DNA from 3 places in the Streptomyces sp. NPDC001292 genome. Region 1 is predicted to be linked to each of the others. Evidence: riboswitches for the same ligand, from Rfam matches in the RefSeq annotation. Region 1 holds a riboswitch; each other region holds the start of a gene.

Region 1 (6,882 bases):
GCGCGGGCGCTCGGCGAGTTCGGCGCGACGATCACCTTCGCCGGCAACTTCCCCGGCCGTACGCAGACCATGCCGCTGGCCGTCTACCTGGCCCTGCAGAACGACCCGGCGGCGGCGATCGCCCTGAGCCTGGTGCTGCTCGCGGTGTCGATCGCCGTCCTGGCGGGCTTGCGGGACCGTTGGATGACGGCCTCCCGATGAATCCGCCGCCGCTCCCGATCCGCCCCGCATCCAGGACGTTCATCTCATGACCGACATCGACCGGACCCCGGCCGGCGTGCGAACCGAGGCCGCGCCCGGGGAGGACCTGGACGCCCGCCTCGTCGTCGACCGCGGCGCCTTCCGCCTCGACATCGCGCTCACCGCCGCCCCCGGCGACGTGGTGGCGCTGCTCGGCCCGAACGGCGCCGGGAAGACGACGGCTCTGCGCGCGCTGGCGGGCCTGGTCCCGCTCACCGGCGGCCATCTGCGCCTGGACGGCGCCGCGCTGGACCGCACGCCGCCCGAGGCACGCCCGGTCGGTGTGGTCTTCCAGGACTACCTGCTGTTCCCGCACCTGTCGGCCCTGGACAACGTGGCCTTCGGGCCGCGCTGCCGGGGCGCGAGCAAGGCGGAGGCCCGCGCGCAGGCCGCGCGGTGGCTGGACCGGATGGGCCTGGCCGACCACACCGGTGCCAAGCCCCGCCGCCTCTCCGGCGGCCAGGCCCAGCGCGTGGCCCTCGCCCGCGCCCTGGCCACCGGGCCCCGGCTGCTGCTGCTCGACGAACCGCTCGCCGCGCTCGACGCCCGTACCCGTCTGGAGGTCCGCGCCCAGGTGCGCCGGCACCTCGACGAGTTCGAGGCCGTCGCCGTCCTGGTCACCCATGACCCGCTGGACGCGATGGTGCTGGCCGACCGGCTGGTCGTGGTCGAGCACGGCAGGGTCGTTCAGGAGGGCACCCCGTCGGAGATCGCCCGCCATCCGCGCACCGACTACGTCGCGCAGCTCGTCGGCCTGAACCTCTACCGCGGGCGGGCGGAGGGCCACGCCGTCCGCCTCGAGGCCGGTCCCGTCATCACCACCACCGAGGAGCTGTCGGGAACGGTGTTCGTGGCCTTCCCGCCGAGTGCCGTCACTCTCTTCCGGGACCGCCCCACGAGCGCCAGCGCGCGCAATCTGTGGCGCTGCGAGGTCGCCGGTCTGGAGACCCACGGCGACCAGATCCGCGCCGACCTGGCCGGCGAACTCGCCCTCACCGCTGACCTGACCACGGTCGCGGCCGCCGAGCTGGACCTGCACCCGGGCGCGGGGGTCTGGGCGACCGTCAAGGCGACGCAGACCCACGCCTACCCGGCCTGAGGCACCGGCCGTCCTACGGTGGGTGATCACCACGTCCCCCACCCCCGCGAGGCACGCCCATGAGCCTGAGCATGCGCAACCAGTTGCCCGGCACGGTCACCGCCGTCACTCCCGGCGAGGCGATGGCCCTCGTTCACGTGCGGCTGAACGGAGGCGGACAGCTCACTTCCGCGATCACCCGGGACGCCGTCGAGGACCTGCGTCTGACCGAGGGCAGCGCCGTGCGCGCCCTGGTGAAGTCGACGGAGGTGTCCCTGGCCACCGGGCCGGTCGAGGGCCTGTCCATTCGCAACCGGCTGCCGGGCACCGTCACCCGGATCGCCCTCGGCGTGGCCATGGCGTCCGTCCGGGTCGGCGTGGAGGGCGGCGAGTTGACCGCCGCGATCACCAGGGACGCCGTCACCGAACTCGGCCTGACGGAGGGCACGCACGTCACCGCCCTGATCAAGTCGACCGAGGTCTCCCTGGCCACCGTGTGACACGGCGAGGGCTCCCGCCCGGGTCGGCCGGGAGCCCGTGAGCCGCTCGCTCAGTCCTCGTACGCGTCCAGCGGCGGGCAGGAGCAGACGAGGTTGCGGTCGCCGAAGGCCTGGTCGATGCGGCGCACCGGCGGCCAGTACTTGTCGGCCACCGAGACCCCGGCCGGGAAGACGGCCTCCTCACGGGTGTAGCCGTGCTCCCACTCCCCGCCGAGCGCGGCGGCGGTGTGCGGGGCGCCGTGCAGCGGGTTGTCGTCCGCGGGCCACTGACCGGAACCGACCTTCTCGATCTCGGCGCGGATCGCGATCATCGCATCGCAGAAGCGGTCCAACTCGGCCAGGTCCTCCGACTCGGTCGGCTCGATCATCAGCGTGCCGGCCACCGGGAACGACATCGTCGGCGCGTGGAAGCCGTAGTCGATCAGCCGCTTGGCCACGTCGTCCACGGTCACCCCGCTCGCCTTGGTCAGCGGGCGCAGGTCGATGATGCACTCGTGGGCGACCAGGCCGCCGGGACCGGTGTAGAGCACCGGATAGTGCGGCTCGAGCCGCTTGGCGACGTAGTTGGCGCTGAGCACGGCGACCTGTGTGGCCCGCTTGAGGCCCTCGCCGCCCATCAGACGGACGTAGGCCCAGGAGATCGGCAGGATGCCGGCCGAGCCCCACGGCGCGGCCGAGATCGGGCCGACTCCCGTCTCCGGGCCGGCGTCGGGCTGGAGCGGGTGGTTGGGCAGGTACGGCGCCAGGTGGGAACGCACGCCGACCGGGCCGACGCCGGGACCGCCGCCGCCGTGCGGGATGCAGAAGGTCTTGTGCAGGTTCAGGTGGGAGACGTCGCCGCCGAAGTGTCCCGGCTTGGCGAGGCCCACCAGGGCGTTGAGGTTGGCGCCGTCGACGTACACCTGGCCGCCGGCCTCGTGGACCTGTGCGCAGATGTCGGCGACGTGCTCCTCGAACACACCGTGCGTGGACGGGTAGGTGATCATCAGCACGGCCAGCTGCTCGCGGTACTGCTCGATCTTCGCCCGCAGGTCCTCGACGTCGATCTCGCCGTCCTCGGCGGTCTTCACGACGACGACCTTCATGCCGGCCATCACGGCGCTGGCGGCGTTGGTGCCGTGCGCGGAGGACGGGATGAGGCAGACGGTGCGCTGCTCGTCACCGTTGGCACGGTGGTAGCCGCGCACGGCGAGCAGACCGGCCAGCTCGCCCTGGGAACCGGCGTTCGGCTGAAGGGAGACCTTGTCGTAGCCGGTGACCTCGGCGAGACGTTCCTCCAGCTCGCGGATGAGGGTGAGGTAGCCCTGCGCCTGCTCGGCGGGCGCGAAGGGGTGCAGCTGCCCGAACTCCGGCCAGGTGACCGGCTCCATCTCGGTCGTCGCGTTGAGCTTCATGGTGCACGAGCCCAGCGGGATCATGCCGCGGTCGAGCGCGTAGTCGCGGTCGGCCAGCCGGCGCAGGTAGCGCAGCATCGCGGTCTCGGACCGGTACTGGTGGAAGACGGGGTGGGTGAGGTAGGTGTCTGCGCGCAGCAGCGCCTCGGGCAGCGTGTCCTCGGCGACCGCGTCCAGCGCCTCGATGTCGCCCCCGACGCCGAAGGCGGCCCACACGGTGCGCAGCCGGTCCCGGGTGGTGGTCTCGTCGCAGGCGACCGAGACGTGGTCGGCGTCGACGAGGCGCAGGTTCACGCCGCCCTCGCGGGCCGCGGCGACGACCTCGGCGGCACGCCCCTCCGCCCTGACGGTCAGCGTGTCGAAGTACGCGCCGTGCACGACCTCGAAGCCGCCGGCCTTGAGCCCCTCGGCGAGGACCGTGGCGTAGCGGTGGGTGCGGCGCGCGATGTCCCGCAGGCCCTCGGGGCCGTGGTAGACCGCGTACATGCCGGCCATGACGGCGAGCAGCACCTGGGCGGTGCAGATGTTGCTGGTGGCCTTCTCGCGGCGGATGTGCTGCTCACGGGTCTGCAGGGCGAGGCGGTAGGCCTTGTTGCCGTCGGCGTCGACGGAGACGCCGACCAGGCGGCCGGGCAGGCTGCGCGCGAACTTCTCGTGCACCGCCATGTAGCCGGCGTGCGGGCCGCCGAAGCCCATCGGAACGCCGAAGCGCTGGGTGGTGCCGACGGCGATGTCCGCGCCGAGCTCGCCGGGCGACTTCAGCAGGGTCAGCGCGAGCAGGTCGGCGGCGACGGTGACCAGGGCGCCCAGCTGGTGCGCCTGGTCGATGACGGGCTTCAGGTCGCGCACGGCGCCGGAGGCGCCCGGGTACTGCAGGAGCACGCCGTTGATCTCGCGCTCGGCGATCTCGGCCGGGATGCCGTCGCTGAGGTCGGCGACGACGACCTCGACGCCGGTCGGCTCGGCGCGGGTCTCGATGACCGCGATGGTCTGCGGCAGCGCGTCCGCGTCGACCAGGAACAGGCCCTTCTTGTTCTTGCCCATGCGCCGGGACAGCGCCATGGCCTCGGCGGCGGCGGTGCCCTCGTCGAGCAGGGACGCGCCGGAGGTCGGCAGACCGGTCAGGTCGGCGACCACGGTCTGGAAGTTCAGCAGCGCCTCGAGGCGGCCCTGGGAGATCTCCGGCTGGTAGGGGGTGTAGGCGGTGTACCAGGCCGGGTTCTCCATGACGTTGCGCAGGATCACCGGCGGGGTGAACGTCCCGTAGTAGCCGAGGCCGATCATCGAGCCGAGGACCTGGTTGCGGTCGGCGAGGGAGCGCAGCTCGGCCAGCACTTCGGCCTCGGTGCGGCCGCCGGGAAGGTCGAGCGCGTCGGCGTTCCTGATCACTTCGGGTACCGCGGCGGCGGTGAGCTCGTCGAGCGAGCCGTAGCCGACCTGCGCGAGCATCTTGGCCCGCGCCTCCTGGTCGGGCCCGATGTGGCGCTGTTCGAAGGGGATGCCCTGTTCGAGCTCGGAGAGCGGAATGCGCTGGGCGGTCATTGCGGAGGCCTCCTGGTCTGACACGACCTTCGAGGGACACCACGGCGCGGGTGTCCCGACGGCCTCCCCCTCTGTCATCTCAACCTGAGAGCTTCACCGGGCTGCCCGAGGGCTCCCGGTTTTCACCGTCGGTGAGAGCGGAAGCCGTCGACACCCGCTCTGCTTTCCAGAGTGACCTCGTCCGTGCGGTACGTGGGCCTGAGAGATTCCGGGGAGGATTTGCTCCTTCGGCGCCTCCGGTGGTGCCGGAGGGCTCTCCCGCACGGGGTCAGCAGCCGTTGCCAGCGTACCAGCGGGGCAGCCGTACGGGTCTTCGAGTGGCCGCACCGCTGAATGTGCTCTTTTGTAGTGCTTACGGATGAGTTGCGACCACGTGGAGGGACAGTGCAGACGGAGATCGATCCGCGCAACCTGATCGGCCGCAAGGCGTTCGACCGCAACGGCCACAAGATCGGCACGGTGGACGAGGTCTACCTCGACGACGCGACCGGTGTGCCGGAATGGGCGGCCATACGCACCGGCCTGTTCTCCCGGGACGCCTTCGTCCCCCTCGAGCCCAGCGAACTGGTCGAGGGCACCCTGCGCGTCCCCTTCGACCGCTCGCTGATCAAGGAGGCTCCGGACTTCGGCGTGGGCCGCCATCTGTCCCCGGAGCAGGAACTGCAGCTCTACCACCACTACGGCCTCGACGTGGCGCCTCCACCGGCTGTTCCGGACCACCACTTCGGCAAGCTGGCCGGCTCCGGCTCCGGTCCGGACGAGAGCTGAGCCGGCGGAACCAGAGGAAGGGGTTCGGCCGGTTCCAGGTCCGGGTCGTCCATGAGGAAGGTGCGTACCCGACCCGGCGCGGAGCGGGGGGTCTCGAAGCGGACGGTGACGCGGCCGAGGCCGCTGCCCTGCACCCATCCGTGGCCGTACGCGGCGTGCCGTACGTCATGGCCCGCCGGCCACCGCCGCTCGGTGGGTGCCGGCGGCTGCTCGGCGGGCTCCTCCGGCTGCCCCTCGGTCGGGCGCTCCGCCTCCGCGCCCGCGGCCCGCACGCCCGCCGCCTGCGCGAACAGGTCCTCCTGGGTGTAGTCGGCGAGCCCGGACACGCCCACGCCGAGCAGCCGTACACCGCCGGTGGTGTCCACCGAATCCAGCAGCCGGGCGGCCGCCTCCCGTATCACCGCGGGGTCGTCGGTGGGCCCGCGCAGGGTCTCGGAGCGGGTCAGGGTGGAGAAGTCGTAGCGGCGCACCTTCAGCACGATGGTGCGCCCCGACAGACCGGCCCCGCGCAGCCGCCGTACGCACCGGTCGGCGAGCCGCTGCACCTCCAGGGCCACCCGGACGCGGTCGTGGATGTCCACGTCGTAGGTGTCCTCGACGGACACCGACTTCGTCTCGCGCTCGGCCACGACGGGACGCTCGTCGTGGGCCAGCGCCATCGCGTACAGCGCGTGCCCGTGCGCTTTGCCGAGCAGCCGGACGAGCTCGTCCTCACCGGCCTCGGCGATTTCCTCGACGGTGTGGATCCCGGCCCGCCGCAGATGGTCGCCCGTGGCCGGGCCCACGCCCGGCAGGGTACGCACGGACAGCGGACCGAGCAGGGCCCGCTCGGTGCCGGGCTCGATGAGCACCAGCCCGTCGGGCTTGGCCTGCTCGGAGCCGATCTTGGCGAGCATCTTGGAGGCGGCCAGCCCCACGGACCCGGTGAGCCCCGTGACGGCCCGGATGTCGGCGCGCAGTTTCATCCCTGCCAGCCGGGCGGATTCCGCGTCCCAGGCGGCTCCCCCGGCCTCCAGGTCCACGAACGCCTCGTCCAGGCTCAGCGGCTCCACCAGCGGCGACAGCGCCCGCAGCAGGCCCATCACCCGCTCGCTGATGGAGCGGTAGAAGGCAAAGCGCGGCACGAGGTACGCGGCGTTCGGCGCCAGCCGCCGCGCCTGGGCCATCGGCATCGCGGAGTGGACGCCGAACACGCGCGCCTCGTACGACGCCGTGGCCACCACCCCGCGCGGTCCCAGCCCGCCCACGACCACGGCCTTCCCACGCAGGCTCGGCTTGGACGCCTGCTCCGCGGAGGCGAAGAAGGCATCCATGTCGAGGTGGAGGATCGTGGGTGCGGTTCTCACATCTACGATGCTGC
Region 2 (6,882 bases), on a different contig from region 1:
GCCCGAAGCCCGCCAGGTCCCGGTAGCCCACCTGGGCGCCGATGGCGACGCCGCGCTCGGCGGCCCGCTCGCACGTCCGGCGCATCACGGTCGGGTCGCCGGCGTGGAAGCCGCAGGCCACGTTGGCGCTGGTGACGAGGGACAGCAGGGCGTCGTCGTCACCGAGCCGCCACTGCCCGAAGCCCTCGCCGAGGTCGCTGTTGAGGTCGATCATGGATGCTCCGCAGCTCAGCTCTGCCACTCGGGACGGGTCATGCCGTGCAGGTTGCGGTACTCGGCGACCCGCGGCGAGGACCAGCCCTCCAGCAGCTCGGGGTCGACCTTGTAGACCTCGACGCCGATCGGATGGCACACCTCCACGGGGTCGTGGGCCTCCGGGCCCCACATCGGGACGGACAGATCGCCGCCGGGGCAGGTGGACAGCGCGCACAGCAGGTCGAGTTCGGCGAAGAACTCGAAGTGGTCGCCGGGGCGGGCCGGGCAGTCCTTCATGAAGTACTGGTCGTCCTCGTTGAGTCCGGTGCACTGGAAGACGTTCAGCACGTCGTGCACGTCGAACTCCGTGAGCCCGTAGGGGAGCACGGACCGCACCAGGTTCGAGTGGCAGTGGAAGTCGAAGTCCTCGCCCGTCAGCATGCGGTTGACGTACGGGTCGCAGCGGGTGCCCAGCAGGTCGTGCACGCGCCCGCCCTCGGCGTCACGGCCGTAGGCGGCGAGCGTGTCGTCGGTGATCGTCAGCAACGGACGCAGGAAGGGCAGGTTCGACCAGATCCGGTCATACGTGCTCACGTGGGCGCGCTGGAGCTGGCGGGTGCGGGCCGCCCACATGCGCTCACGCGGGTCGTTGCGGTTCCAAATGTTCAGGTCGCCGACCTGCGGCCCGTCGACGGTGACCAGGCGGCACAAGTGTCCGGCCGGAACCTCCCAGGCGCGGCCCGAGCGAATCGGTATGACGAAGCTGTCGACGAGTTCGCGGCCCTCCTCGGTCTTCGAGACCCGGTCGTAGAACGCGCGGTCGACGTCGAGCGGACCGCCTTTCGTCGCCTGATAGGCGGCTGCGGTGGTGGCCATGGGGGGCGTACCTCTTTCCTGGGTGGCTGGTGGGGTGGGGTTGACCGCGGGCGGCCGAGTGGGGGTGCCTACGGCCCGTCAGGTCTCGCGGCGGGCCGCGGCGGCCCGCACCATGTCGACGACCGCGCGCTCGGAGTCCTCGAGGTAGCGGCGCAGCGCCTCCGCGGCCTGGGCGCGCCGCCCGGTGCGCAGCAGATCGCACACCTCGCGGTCGCGCGGCACCCACTGCGCCTGGAACTCGGGCTCGCGCGGGACCTCGGCGAAGGCCAGGCGCAACTGCGCGACGATCGTGTCGAAGAACCGGTCGAGCCGCCTGCTGCCGAGCAGCCGTACGACGGCGCGGTGGAAGTCCAGCGACCAGGTGCTGACCTCGCTCCAGCGCCCCGCCCGGGCCGCCGCCTCCTGGGCCGAGACCCGCTCCTCGAGCGCGGCCAGCGCCTCCTCGGAGGCGTACACGCTCTCCTCCACCGCGCGCAGTTCGAAGCAGCGGCGGGCGGCGTAGATGTCGTGCACGTCGGCCACGTCGAGCCGCTTGACGGCGGCGCCCTTGTAGAGCCGGTGGACCGCCAGGCCCTCGTGCACCAGGAGCCGTACGGCCTCGCGCAGCGTGTTGCGCGAGACGCCCAGTTCGGCGGCGAGGGCCGCGTCCCGCAGGGGCAGGCCCGGGGGCAGCTCGCCCCGGCTGATCCGCTCGCGAAGCCGGTCGGCGACCGCTTCCGCGGCGACATCGCCGGGCTCGGGGACCCCGGCGGTGCTCTGTTCTTCGGACATGGCGGCGACAGTACCCCAGGATTGTTCATCAATCCATAGCTCGATTGATCGCGGGTGTCTGACTTCGACCGCAGAATGCCGTCCCTCACTGGCTGTCTGCCGCATCCGCGCTGACCGACGATCGTCCAACCCTTGACAGGATCGTTCAATCATTTCTAACTTGACCGCCACCGCAGGCCCCCCTCATCGCCGTGGTCGACGCCGCCGACGGACGACATCCAGCCGCGGCTCACCCCCCTCACGACTCCGCCCTTCCCTCTCCCGACCCGCCACGGAGGTGGCTCATGCCGCCGGTTCCCGCTCAATCCGCCACCGACGCGCCCCCGAGCAGTGGCCGCGCCCTGCTGGAGGACAGCGCCCTCACCTCGTTCCACCGCAGGCTGACCGTCTATTCGGCGGGCGGGCCCTTCCTCGACGGACTCATCCTCGGCGTGATCGGCGTCGCCCTCACCCAGATCGGCCCGCGCTGGCACCTCAGCGGCCTGTGGGAGGGCTTCCTCGCGGCGGCCGCGCTGTGCGGACTGCTCGTCGGCGGAACCGTCTTCGGCTACGTCACCGACCGCTTCGGCCGCCACATCATGTACACGATCGACCTGGCGGCGATCGTGGTCTTCTCCGTCGCCCAGGCCTTCGTCACCGGCCCCGAGCAACTGCTCGTGCTGCGCTTCCTGATCGGCGTGGCCGTCGGCGCCGACTACCCGATCGCCACGTCCCTGCTCGCCGAGTTCTCACCGCGCAAGCACCGCGGCGCGATGCTCGGTCTCCTGACCGTGATGTGGTCCGTGGGCAGCGCGGCCGCCTACCTCATCGGCGATCTGCTGCTGCGGCTCGGCCCCGACGGCTGGCGCTGGCTGCTCGCCTGCCCCGCGGTGCCCGCCGCGATCCTGGTCCTGCTGCGCATCGGCACCCCCGAGTCACCCCGCTGGTTGCTCTCCCAGGGCAGGGTCGAGGAGGCCGAGGCGGTGATGCGCAAGGTGTTCGGACCCGGCGCGGGCGTCGCCGACCTGGGCACCCCGGCCCAACCCGCCCGCTTCTCGGCCGTCTTCCGTGGCACCTACGGCAAGCGCACCGCCTTCGTCTCGCTCTTCTGGGCCTGTTCGGTGATGCCGATCTACGCCATCTACGCCTTCGGTCCCCAACTGCTCGCCGCCATGGGCCTGTCCGGCGACAGCGGCACCCTCGGCTCGGTCGCCATCAGCCTGGTGTTCCTGATCGGCTGCCTGGTCTTCCTGCCACTGCTGAACCGCGCGGGACGGCGTCCCGTCCTCGTCTGGACCTTCGCGGCGTCGACGGTCCCGCTGCTGGTGCTCGGCGTCTTCCCGGGGCTGCCGGCGGTCGGGGCGGGACTGCTGTTCGCGGTGTACGCGATCGCCGTCGGCGGTCCCACGCTGCTCCAGTGGATCTACCCGAACGAGCTGTTCCCGACGGAGATCCGGGCGACCGCGGTCGGTGTCGGCACCGGCTTCAGCCGCATCGCCGCCGCCGCCGGCACGTTCCTGACCCCGCTGGCCCTGGAGCACTGGGGCGTGGGAGCGACGCTGCTGCTGGCCGGCGTCGTGTCGGCGGTGGGCACGCTGGTGTCGATCGCGATGGCCCCGGAAACGCGGGGCGTGTCCCTGGAGACATCCAGCGCCACCTGAGCCGACGCCAGGCCGGCAGCCGCGGACCGACGGACGGGCATGAGTGAGAAGTGGCAGGGAGCACGACGGCTCCCTGCCACCCCTCGTTTGGGGACCACAGCCTCTCCTACGGCCGACCCCGTTGTCGGAGGAGCCGACTAGGATTTCGGGGCCGCCACTGGAGGGGCTGCGCCACCCGCTCGGTGGTACGGCACACCGCGACCGAGCGCGACAAGGCCGGCGACCACTACCACCAGGCATGGTGCGTTCTCGACGTCGACGAGTTCGCCAACCTGCACCCGGCGCTGCGGCTGGCCGACGACGAAGTAGCCGAAGACGAAGCCCCAGCGGCCCCGTGACCGGCCCGCGGCTGCGCACGTTGCCAGTTTCGGTCGACCGGTCGGCAGAGGCGCCGGCGCGCGGTGCGGCCCGGGTTCCACCGTCCGGCGCAACCCGGGCTCGAGCCTTGCATTACGGCGCTCCAGGGTCAGTGCACCGAGTCGACGGTCGGCGTCCCGGAGCGGCGCGACGAGTCGGCGGCCCTGACGGATACAGCCGTCCACGACACCCCGCCCACCGGGACGCTCCCGCAGAACCGCAGCTCCCGGAACGTCCCGCCGCTGCCGGGTCCAGACGAAAATCCCCAGCTCCGGCTCTGCAGCACGGCCCGGGCGATCTGCCGGATCTCACTGATATCGGGGCGATCGCGGTTTTCGACGAACCAGGTGAGCGCCATGGTGCAGGGCGGCATATCGACCACGTAACCGGCATTCAGTCAGCAGATCCGCGTGCTGGAACAGCGGTTGGGTCTTCAGTTGGTCGAGCGCACCAGAGCACGGCCACCATCGTCATGGGCCGCCCGCGCGGCTGAGTCGGGCGGTCGTGCGCACGGCTGGTTCACCCGCCTGATTGCCCAGGTCGGCTTGCCGGCTCCGGACGGACACGACGCGGCTCACCCGGCAGTTATGGGCAGTGGCTTCGCGGCGCACCCTTGACCGGCAGCCGGTGTGGACTTAGCCTCACCGCAGTAAACGGTCGTTCACCCCGCAGCGGGAGAGCATCGGGTCAGCCAGACCCGGGCGCCGAAGGAGCAACACCTCCCCGGAAACTCTCAGGCATCCCTACCGCTCGGGCAGGCAACTCTGGAAAGCAGGCGCTCACGCGTCTCGCCCACGGTGCAAGCCGCGGATTCCCGCGGTGAATCTCTCAGGCCCATGACAGAGGGGGAGGCTCACTCGGCCGCGCGGTCCCCTCCGCGCTCAACCCTCGAGGAGCCTTTGATGGCTGTCCCGTCGCGTCACCCCCGTCCGTCGCCCGCCTGCCGGCTTCCGGGCTGAACTTCGGCTTTCCTCTTTTCCCCGGCCGCCACCGGACCGGCTCCCCCGTCGCGTGCGCGTGTTCAGCGTGCCCTGCCGCCGTTCCGGTCGGTCCCGTATATCCGCATGTCCGCGTGCAGAACACCGTGTCCGCTCGTTCTGTGTGCGCGTGTGTTCACCCACCGAGACACCCCATGCCCGCACGCGTATGAGATCCCTAAGGTTTGCCCATGTCTGAAAGCAGTGACACCGGCGTGACCACCGCGTCCGCGCCCCAGAGAGGGCACGCACCGACGCCCTCGCCGGCGGGTCAGCAGCACCTCTCCCGGCAATTGTCCAACCGGCACATCCAGCTCATCGCGATCGGCGGTGCGATCGGAACCGGTCTGTTCATGGGATCGGGCAAAACGATCTCGCTGGCCGGCCCCTCGGTGATCTTCGTCTACATGATCATCGGCGCGATGCTGTTCTTCGTGATGCGGGCGATGGGCGAGCTGCTGCTCTCCAACCTGCGCTACAAGTCCTTCGCCGACTTCGCCTCGGACCTCCTCGGGCCGTGGGCCGGCTTCTTCACGGGCTGGACCTACTGGTTTTGCTGGATCGTCACCGGGATGGCCGACGTCATCGCGATCGCCGGGTACGTGTCGTACTGGTGGCACGGGCTCGCGCTGTGGATACCCGGGCTTGTGGCGGTCGTCGTGCTGATCGCTCTGAACCTGCCCACCGTGAAGGCGTTCGGCGAGACCGAGTTCTGGTTCGCACTGATCAAGATCGTCGCTATCGTGGCGCTGATCGTCGTGGGGCTCGGCATGGTGCTGGGCGGCTTCCATGCGCCTGGGGGCGCCACCGCGAGCTTCTCCAACCTCTGGAACGACGGCGGCTTCTTCCCCACCGGCCCCATGGGCTTCGTCGCGGGATTCCAGATCGCGACCTTCGCCTTCGTCGGCATCGAACTCGTCGGCACCACCGCGGCCGAGACCAAGAACCCGGAACGGAACCTGCCCAAGGCGATCAACTCGATCCCGGTACGCGTGATGCTGTTCTACGTGGTCGCCCTGGTCGTGATCATCTCCGTCACTCCCTGGCGCGACATCAGCGCGGACCGCAGCCCCTTCGTCGTGATGTTCGCCCTCGCCGGCCTGGGCATCGCAGCCTCGTTGATCAACTTCGTGGTGCTGACCTCGGCCACCTCGTCCGCGAACTCGGGCATCTACTCCACCTCGCGGATGGTCTACGGCCTGGCACAGGAGGGCGACGCGCCCTCGCGGTTCGGCAGGCTCACCTCCAGGAAGGTGCCGGTCAACGCCCTGCTCCTGTCCGGCGTCTTCCTGCTCCCCGGTGTCGTCATGCTCACCCTGGGCGACTCGATCATCGAGGCCTTCACGCTGGTGACCACCATCTCGGCGCTGCTGTTCATATTCGTCTGGTCGATCATCCTGATCAGCTACATCGTGTACCGCAAGCGCCGTCCGCACCTGCACGAGGTATCGACGTTCAAGATGCCCGGCGGCATCCCCATGTGCTACGTCGTGCTCGCGTTCTTCGCGTTCCTCATCTGGGCACTGACCCAGAAGGACGACACGCTGCAGGCGCTGCTGGTGACCCCGGTGTGGTTCGTCATCCTCGGCATCGCATGGGCGGTGCTGCGCCGTCGCGGCCGCCGTCAGGCCCGGCAGACCGTCTCCCTGCCCGGCTCCCGGAACGGGGAGTGACCCGACCCCGAGGAAGGCGGAGTCACACAGACGGGGACCGATCCCACGCTGCGTAACGACTCGGTGGCGGCACATCCGGCTGCCACCTCAGACTCCGTCGCCGCGCTCTGCGCCGTCGATCACTCGGTGAACGCGATGCCTCACTCGCCACCGTCCTGGCCGCCGTCATCGAGACAGAGCACGTGCCGTACCTCGCCGCGCTGCGGTACAAGGACTCCGGCCTCCGCGAGCGCACCCAGTGGGAGAAGGTCTGGGACCAGCAGAGGGAAGAGGACCGCACCGGTGAAAGGCTCGACACTCGGATGCCGGAGGACCCCGCTTCGTACCTCTCCTCGCCGGTCTGCGCGAGGTGCTGCCCTGGGTCCACCAGTAGTACGGCGAGTACGACGAGGA
Region 3 (6,882 bases), on a different contig from region 1:
CCGGCGGTCTCGGCGGCGTACTCGTCGGCGGAGAGCAGGTCGGCGGGCTCCTCGGCAAGGCGCACCTTGAACAGCCAGCCGCCCTCGAAGGGCGCGGAGTTCACCAGCGACGGGTCGCTCACCACGTCCTCGTTGACCTCGGTGACCTCGCCGCTCACGGGGGAGTACAGGTCGGACACCGACTTGGTCGACTCCAGCTCACCGCAGGTCTCGCCCGCGGCCACCGTGTCGCCGACCTCCGGGAGCTGGGCGTAGACGACATCGCCGAGCGCGTTGGCCGCGAACTCCGTGATGCCGACCGTCGCCACGCCGTCCTCGACGGGCGACAGCCACTCGTGCTCCTTGCTGTAGCGCAGATGCTGAGGGTTGTTCATGGCCAGAATTCTCCTGTACGCGGGTCAATGGTGATGAATGGGGGACTGCGAAAGGCGTGCGTGACCAGGGGTGACGTGTCTCACGTCGCCTCCGTGCCGGCTAGGGAGGTGTCACTTCTGCCGCTTGTAGAAGGGCAGCGCCACGACCTCGTACGGCTCGTGGTTGCCCCGGATGTCCACTCCCACACCGGGCGTGCCCGGAGCGGCGTGCGCGGCGTCGACGTACGCCATGGCGATCGGCTTGCCCAGGGTGGGGGAGGGGGCCCCGGAGGTGACCTCGCCGATCACCTCGCCGCCCGCGACGACCGCGTACCCGGCGCGCGGGACCCGGCGGCCCTCGGCGACCAGGCCGACGAGCACCCGGGGCGGCTCGGCGGCGGCGCGCTCGGCGGCGGCCAGCAGGGCCTCGCGGCCCACGAAGTCGCCCTCCTTCTCGAACTTGACCACCCGGCCGAGGCCCGCGTCGAACGGGGTCAGCGAGGTCGACAGCTCGTGCCCGTACAGCGGCATGCCCGCCTCCAGGCGCAGCGTGTCCCGGCAGGACAGCCCGCACGGGACCAGCCCGGCGTCCGCGCCGGCCTCGGTCAGCGCCTGCCACAGCTTCTCCGCGTCGCCCGGTGCCACGAACAGCTCGAAGCCGTCCTCGCCGGTGTACCCGGTGCGCGCGATCAGCGCGGGGACGCCCGCGACCGTGCCGGGGAGCCCGGCGTAGTACTTCAGGCCGTCCAGGTCGGCGATGGGGGCACCTCCCTGCACGAGCGAAGCCGAGTGCTTGGGGGAGAGCGACTTCAGGATGCCGGCGGACTCGGGGCCCTGCACGGCGAGCAGCGCGTAGCTGTCCCGGTCGTCGCGCACCTCGGCGTCGAAGCCCGCCGCCCGCTCGGTCAGCGCGTCGAGCACCACCTGGGCGTTGGAGGCGTTGGCGACGACCAGGTACTCGGTCTCGCCCAGCCGGTAGACGATCAGGTCGTCCAGGATGCCGCCGTCGGCCTGGCAGATCATGGTGTAGCGGGCGCGGCCGAGGCCGATGGTGGCGATGTTGCCGACCAGGGCGTGGTTCAGCAGCGCGACGGCCTGCGGGCCGGTGACGGTGATCTCGCCCATGTGGGACAGGTCGAAGAGGCCGGCCTTCGTCCGTACGGCGATGTGCTCGTCGCGCTCGGAGCCGTAACGCAGCGGCATGTCCCAGCCGGCGAAGTCGGTCATCGTCGCGCCGAGCGAGCGGTGCAGCGCGTCGAGCGCGGTGCGGCGGAGTCGGTCGGGTTCGGTACTGCTCATCGGGCGGTCTCCAAGGCATGACGGGCGAGGACTGATCATGTCCTCCCCATCTGTCATCGGAACCTGAGAGGTTCGCCATGACCGCCGTCGGACGGACGGTGCACGGCTTGCACCTTGGGTGGAGCCACTGCGCCAGCGGCCCGCTTTTCAGATGTGCCTCGCCCGCGCGGTAACGGGGCCTGAGAGATTCAAGGGAGGTACTTGCTCCTTCGGCGCCCCAGCGAGACGGCTGGGGACTCTCCCGCGCGGATTCAAACGGCCGATATGCAGTTGCGCGCACATCATTGCACGCCCGGCCCGCTTCGCGGCAGGGCGGCATCTGTGACCGACCTGTGGCAGGACGTGCACGGAAACGCGGGACGCCGCCTATTACCTTCTTTTTACGATCGATGGGAGGAACGATGACGGCGCACAGGACCGCGTTGTACGCCACGGCCCAGGCCCCCGCACCCATGGTCCGCGACCTGCGGGACCGGTCCGGCCTCGGCCCGCGCGTGCTGCGCTTCGGCCCGCGCGACCTGGTCGTGGTCACCGGCCTGCCCGGCAGCGGCAAGTCCACGCTGATGCGGCGCGCGGTGCACGGCGTCCGCATCGACTCCCAGGACACCCGCGACCGCTGGGACGCCCGCCTGGCGGCGTACCTCCCCTACGCCCTGTACCGCCCCTTGGTCCGCCTCGCCCACTTCGCGGGGCTGCGCCGCGCCCTGCGCTCCGGGGCGGCGCTCGTGGTCCACGACTGCGGCACGCAGCCCTGGGTCCGCGCCTGGCTGGCCCGCACCGCCCGCCGCCGCGGCGGCACCCTGCACCTCGTCCTGCTGGACGTCACCCCCGGCACCGCCCTGACCGGCCAGCGTGCACGGGGCCGCGGTGTCTCCCGCTACGCCTTCCGCCGCCACCGCCGCGCCACCGCCGGCCTGCTCCGCGCGGTCGAGCGCGGCACCCTGCCGAACGGCTGCGGCTCGGCGGTCCTGCTGGACCGCGAGGCAGCGACGCGACTGCGACGAATCGAGTTCACCACCTGAGAACCACACGGTGCGCGGTGCGGCGGGTCGTGGTCGTGGGATTTTTCGTGAGCTTCGGGCTGGTACCCGATAGCCTTTCGGCCACAGCAGTGGTTCACAGCAGGCGGTAGCAGATGGACTTCCCGGCGGACTTCTCCGCGGACTTTCCGGCACAGGCGCACTCCCATCCGCACGGCGGATGGCCCGGCAACGAGTTGGAGGAGGTGCTGTCCGCCTCCCTCGGCGTCCCGTCCGCCGGTGGCCGGATCGTCGAGGTGCTCGGCCGCAGCCTCCTCTGGGTGCCCCTGCCCAACGGCGGCGGTCCCCACAGCGGCCCGCTCGACCTGCCCACGCTGGAGATCGACGGTCAGGCGTACGTGCCGGTCTTCAGCTCCGAGGAGCAGCTCCGCCAGGCCGCGGGCCCGCACATGGCGTACACCGTCGCGCCCGCCGTCGAGTTCGCGCGCGGACTGCCCCCGCAGGCCGGCATCGCGCTCAACCCGGACGGCGTGGTCGGTGTCCCGCTGCCACCGGCGGTCGTGGCCGAACTGTGCCGGGCGGGGCGCACCCCACTGGACGGCCCGTCGAGCGGCGGCCGCGTCCGCCTCTTCGAACCGGACTGGCAGGACGACCCGGTGGACTTCCTCGCCGCCGCCGGCGCCGAGTTCGCCGAGACCGGCGTGGTCAGCACCGCCCGCCGCTGCCTGGCCGCCGTCGAGACGGACGACCCGGTCATGTTCGTAGGCGTCGAACTGTCCCAGTGGGAGGGCGACCCGCAGGCCGGCGCCCTGGACGCCCTGGGCCGCGCCCTGGCGAAGACCCCGGCCCGGTGGCCGGTCAACCTGGTCCTCCTGGACGTGGCCCAGGATCCCGTGGCGGACTGGATGAGGGAGAACGTCCGCCCGTTCTACCAGCACGCCCACTGAGTCCGACCCGGGACGCCGGGGAAGCGCACACGATCCGCAGCCGGCGGCGCACGGCGAGTCCCCGGCCGCCGGACGGCGGCTTAAGCTAGGCCTGCCTCACTTTCCCGCCTGCCCGCCGGGCGGACGACGGGAAGGTGACGACAGGACCCGGACCCACGGCTCGGTCGATACGTCGGTTGTATGGAGGGGCGGTACAAGTGAGCGCCAGCGGCACCACGGCCGGGCAGGTCGAGCAGACGCTGCGCCAGGTGACGCCCGGGCGTTACGACGCCTATGAGGCGCTGCTGCGCGCGCTGGCGACCCCGTCCTCCGGCCAGGTCTGGATGCTGCTGTGGCACGGCCAGGCTGGTTCCCCCGACGCCCAGTACGGCCACATGGAGGTCGACGGCCACGGCTACGCGCCCTGCGTGACCTCCGCCCAGGAGCTGTCGGCCAGCGGCTGGAACCGTTCGTACGAGGTCGTGGACGGCCTCGACGTGGCCCGCACCCTCTACCCCGACCACTACGGCCTCTGGCTGAACCCGCACGCCCCGGGCGGCGGCGTCGGTATTCCGTGGCTGGACCTGCGCCGCATCGCCACCGGTCTCGACCGCCAGCCCGCGGGCCCCCTCCGGCTGTCCGAACCCACCGTCGAGGCCTCGCAGTTCTACGCCCTGCTCACCCAGAACGCCCACCGCACCCCGGCCCTGCGCTCGCTGCGCCGCGCCTGGGTGCAGCCGGCGCTCGGAGCGCCGTACCTCGCCATCGGCCTCGACGTGTACGACACCTCGCCGCCGGCCGTCGACTCGGTGCGCGTGATGATGCAGCAGTCCATCGGCGCCGTCCCCGACGGGCTGCCGGTCTCGACGGTCGCGATGTCCGACGAGTACGACCCGGTCGCGATGTGGCTGCGCGCGAACTCCCGCCCGTTCTACGACCGGGAGAGCCAGGCACCCCCCGCGCAGGCCCAGGCGGCCGGCTACGGCTACCCGCCGGTGCGGGGCGGCTACTGACGCGTCCGGTCCGTCCACCGCAGGGCTCCCGCACGGGTGATCCTCTGCGCGCGTAGATGGATGCGGATGGTCCGCTTTTGCCGTGGGCCGCCCCAACTGGTCCCTGTCCGCCCCTCGTTACCCACTGTCCGGATAACGGAACCCCCCAACCCGCATCACGTTTGCGCATCCATTCACCGCCAAGTCTGGCAACGGATCACCATGGCGTTGAAGACTCCCGCACCAAGGGGGCGTTGCCCCTGTGTACGACGGACTGAACAGCCGCCACAGCGGCAAGCGCGGGCCGGCCACCGCCGGTTGAGAGGGGTCCCTGCCAGATGACGGCACCATTGCACGAGCCGACCGCTGAAGCGGCCCCGAGCGCTGCCGACGAGGCGACGGCCGCCAGCGTCGATGCCAAGGCCGTACAGGGGCGTTCCCTGGGCCGGATCGCCTGGGAGCGCCTCAAGCGGGACAAGCTCGCCCTCACGGGCGGCGTGGTCGTGCTCTTCCTCATCCTGGTCGCGCTCCTCGCGCCCGTGATCGCGCACGCGGTCGGTCAGGACCCCGAACTGCACCACGAGGACCTGATCGACCCGCTCTTCGGCACCCCCAAGGGTTCCCTCGGCGGCATCAGCGGCGACCACCTCTTCGGCGTCGAGCCGGTCAGCGGCCGCGACATCTTCGCCCGTATCGTCTACGGCGCCCAGATCTCGCTGCTCGTGGGCTTCCTGTCCGCCGTGGTCGCCGTCATCCTGGGCACCGTCCTCGGCATCCTCGCCGGCTTCTTCGGCGGCTGGGTGGACGCGGCCATCAGCCGGGTCATGGACGGCCTGCTCGCCTTCCCGCAGCTGCTGTTCATCATCGCGCTGGTCTCCGTCATGCCGAGCGAGATGCTCGGCCTGACCGGCACGGGTGTGCGCGTCTTCGTGATGATCCTGGTCATCGGCTTCTTCGGCTGGCCCTACATCGGCCGCGTGGTGCGCGGCCAGACGCTCTCGCTGCGCGAACGCGAGTACGTCGAGGCGGCACGCTCGCTCGGCGCCGGCCGCTTCTACATCCTGTTCAAGGAGCTGCTGCCCAACCTCGTGGCGCCGATCATCGTGTACACGACGATGATGATCCCGACCAACATCCTCACCGAGGCCGCGCTCAGCTTCCTCGGCGTGGGCGTCAAGCCGCCGACCGCATCCTGGGGGCAGATGCTCTCGAACGCCATCGACTACTACGAGGCGGACCCCATGTACATGGTGGTCCCCGGTCTGGCGATCTTCATCACCGTCCTTGCCTTCAACCTCTTCGGCGACGGCGTGCGCGACGCGCTCGACCCCAAGGGCTCTCGCTGAACTGCCCTACCCCCAGCGACCCGTGCACCTACACGGGGTCTCTCATCTATCCGGAGGATCCGAGAACGTGACTACCCAACGCACCTCAGGGCGGCGCAAGCAGACCATGGCCGCTGCGGCCGTGGTCGCGGCGCTGCTGACCACGGCGGCGTGCGGCGGCGGCAACGACGGCAACGGCGGTGGCGGCGGCTCGAAGAGCGGTGCGGCCGGCTTCGACGCAGCCAACAACAAGGTCGCCCAGGCCTCCGAGGCCAAGAAGGGCGGCACCCTGAAGTTCGCCTCCGCCCAGGACGCCGACTCGTGGGACACCACGCGTGGCTACTACGGCATGATGTGGAACTTCGCCCGCTACTACAGCCGCCAGCTGGTCACGAACAAGGCGGAGCCCGGCAAGGCCGGCGCCCAGTCGACCCCGGACCTCGCCACGGACCTCGCCAAGGTCAGCGACGACGGCAAGACCTACACCTACACGCTGCGCGACGACGTGACGTGGGAGGACGGCAAGCCGATCACCTCCAAGGACGTCAAGTACGGCATCGAGCGCGTCTGGGCGCAGGACGTGCTGTCCGGCGGCCCGACCTACCTGAAGGAGGTCCTGGACCCGGAGGGCAAGTACCAGGGCCCCTACAAGGACAAGGACAAGGAACACCTGGGTCTGAAGGCGATCGAGACGCCGGACGACAAGACCATCATCTTCCACCTGCCGAAGGCCAACTCGGACTTCGAGCAGATGCTGTCCCTGGTCTCGGCGTCCCCGGTCCGCCAGGACATGGACACCAAGTCCAAGTACGGTCTGCACCCCTTCTCCTCCGGCCCGTACAAGTTCGCCTCGTACAGCCCCGGTAAGGACCTGAAGCTCGTCCGCAACACCGAGTGGAAGCAGTCCTCGGACCCGATCCGCAAGGCGTACCCGGACGAGATCACCATCAAGTTCTTCTCGAACGCCAACGATATGGACCAGCGCCTGATCGCCGGCGACTACGACC

What was found. Region 1 has a riboswitch for glycine ahead of gcvP (aminomethyl-transferring glycine dehydrogenase). Riboswitches for the same ligand answer to the same signal wherever they lie in the genome.
Region 2: linked by a shared signal. The riboswitch ahead of cycA (D-serine/D-alanine/glycine transporter) and the one ahead of gcvP (aminomethyl-transferring glycine dehydrogenase) in region 1 are both predicted to bind glycine.
Region 3: linked by a shared signal. The riboswitch ahead of gcvT (glycine cleavage system aminomethyltransferase GcvT) and the one ahead of gcvP (aminomethyl-transferring glycine dehydrogenase) in region 1 are both predicted to bind glycine.

What each region holds. Positions count from the first base shown of each region.
Region 1 covers NZ_JBIAXG010000071.1:14,127-21,008, forward strand. The annotation lists gene modB (molybdate ABC transporter permease subunit) at 1-201, shown strand, start outside; gene ACFY4A_RS39635 (ABC transporter ATP-binding protein) at 248-1,339, shown strand; gene ACFY4A_RS39640 (molybdopterin-binding protein) at 1,399-1,818, shown strand; gene gcvP (aminomethyl-transferring glycine dehydrogenase) at 1,869-4,754, opposite strand; glycine riboswitch at 4,931-5,025, opposite strand; gene ACFY4A_RS39650 (PRC-barrel domain-containing protein) at 5,139-5,522, shown strand; gene ACFY4A_RS39655 (DNA polymerase IV) at 5,432-6,868, opposite strand.
Region 2 covers NZ_JBIAXG010000036.1:29,626-36,507, reverse strand. The annotation lists gene ACFY4A_RS30755 (LamB/YcsF family protein) at 1-214, opposite strand, end outside; gene ACFY4A_RS30750 (urea carboxylase-associated family protein) at 229-1,071, opposite strand; gene ACFY4A_RS30745 (GntR family transcriptional regulator) at 1,150-1,842, opposite strand; gene ACFY4A_RS30740 (MFS transporter) at 2,127-3,482, shown strand; gene ACFY4A_RS30735 (hypothetical protein) at 3,665-3,820, shown strand; gene ACFY4A_RS30730 (hypothetical protein) at 3,949-4,212, opposite strand; glycine riboswitch at 4,502-4,598, shown strand; glycine riboswitch at 4,599-4,689, shown strand; gene cycA (D-serine/D-alanine/glycine transporter) at 5,008-6,489, shown strand; partial or broken gene ACFY4A_RS30720 (hypothetical protein) at 6,672-6,737, shown strand.
Region 3 covers NZ_JBIAXG010000038.1:187-7,068, forward strand. The annotation lists gene gcvH (glycine cleavage system protein GcvH) at 1-374, opposite strand, end outside; gene gcvT (glycine cleavage system aminomethyltransferase GcvT) at 486-1,652, opposite strand; glycine riboswitch at 1,810-1,906, opposite strand; gene ACFY4A_RS31430 (AAA family ATPase) at 2,054-2,674, shown strand; gene ACFY4A_RS31435 (enhanced serine sensitivity protein SseB) at 2,788-3,579, shown strand; gene ACFY4A_RS31440 (enhanced serine sensitivity protein SseB C-terminal domain-containing protein) at 3,777-4,571, shown strand; gene ACFY4A_RS31445 (ABC transporter permease) at 4,889-5,896, shown strand; gene ACFY4A_RS31450 (ABC transporter substrate-binding protein) at 5,964-6,882, shown strand, end outside.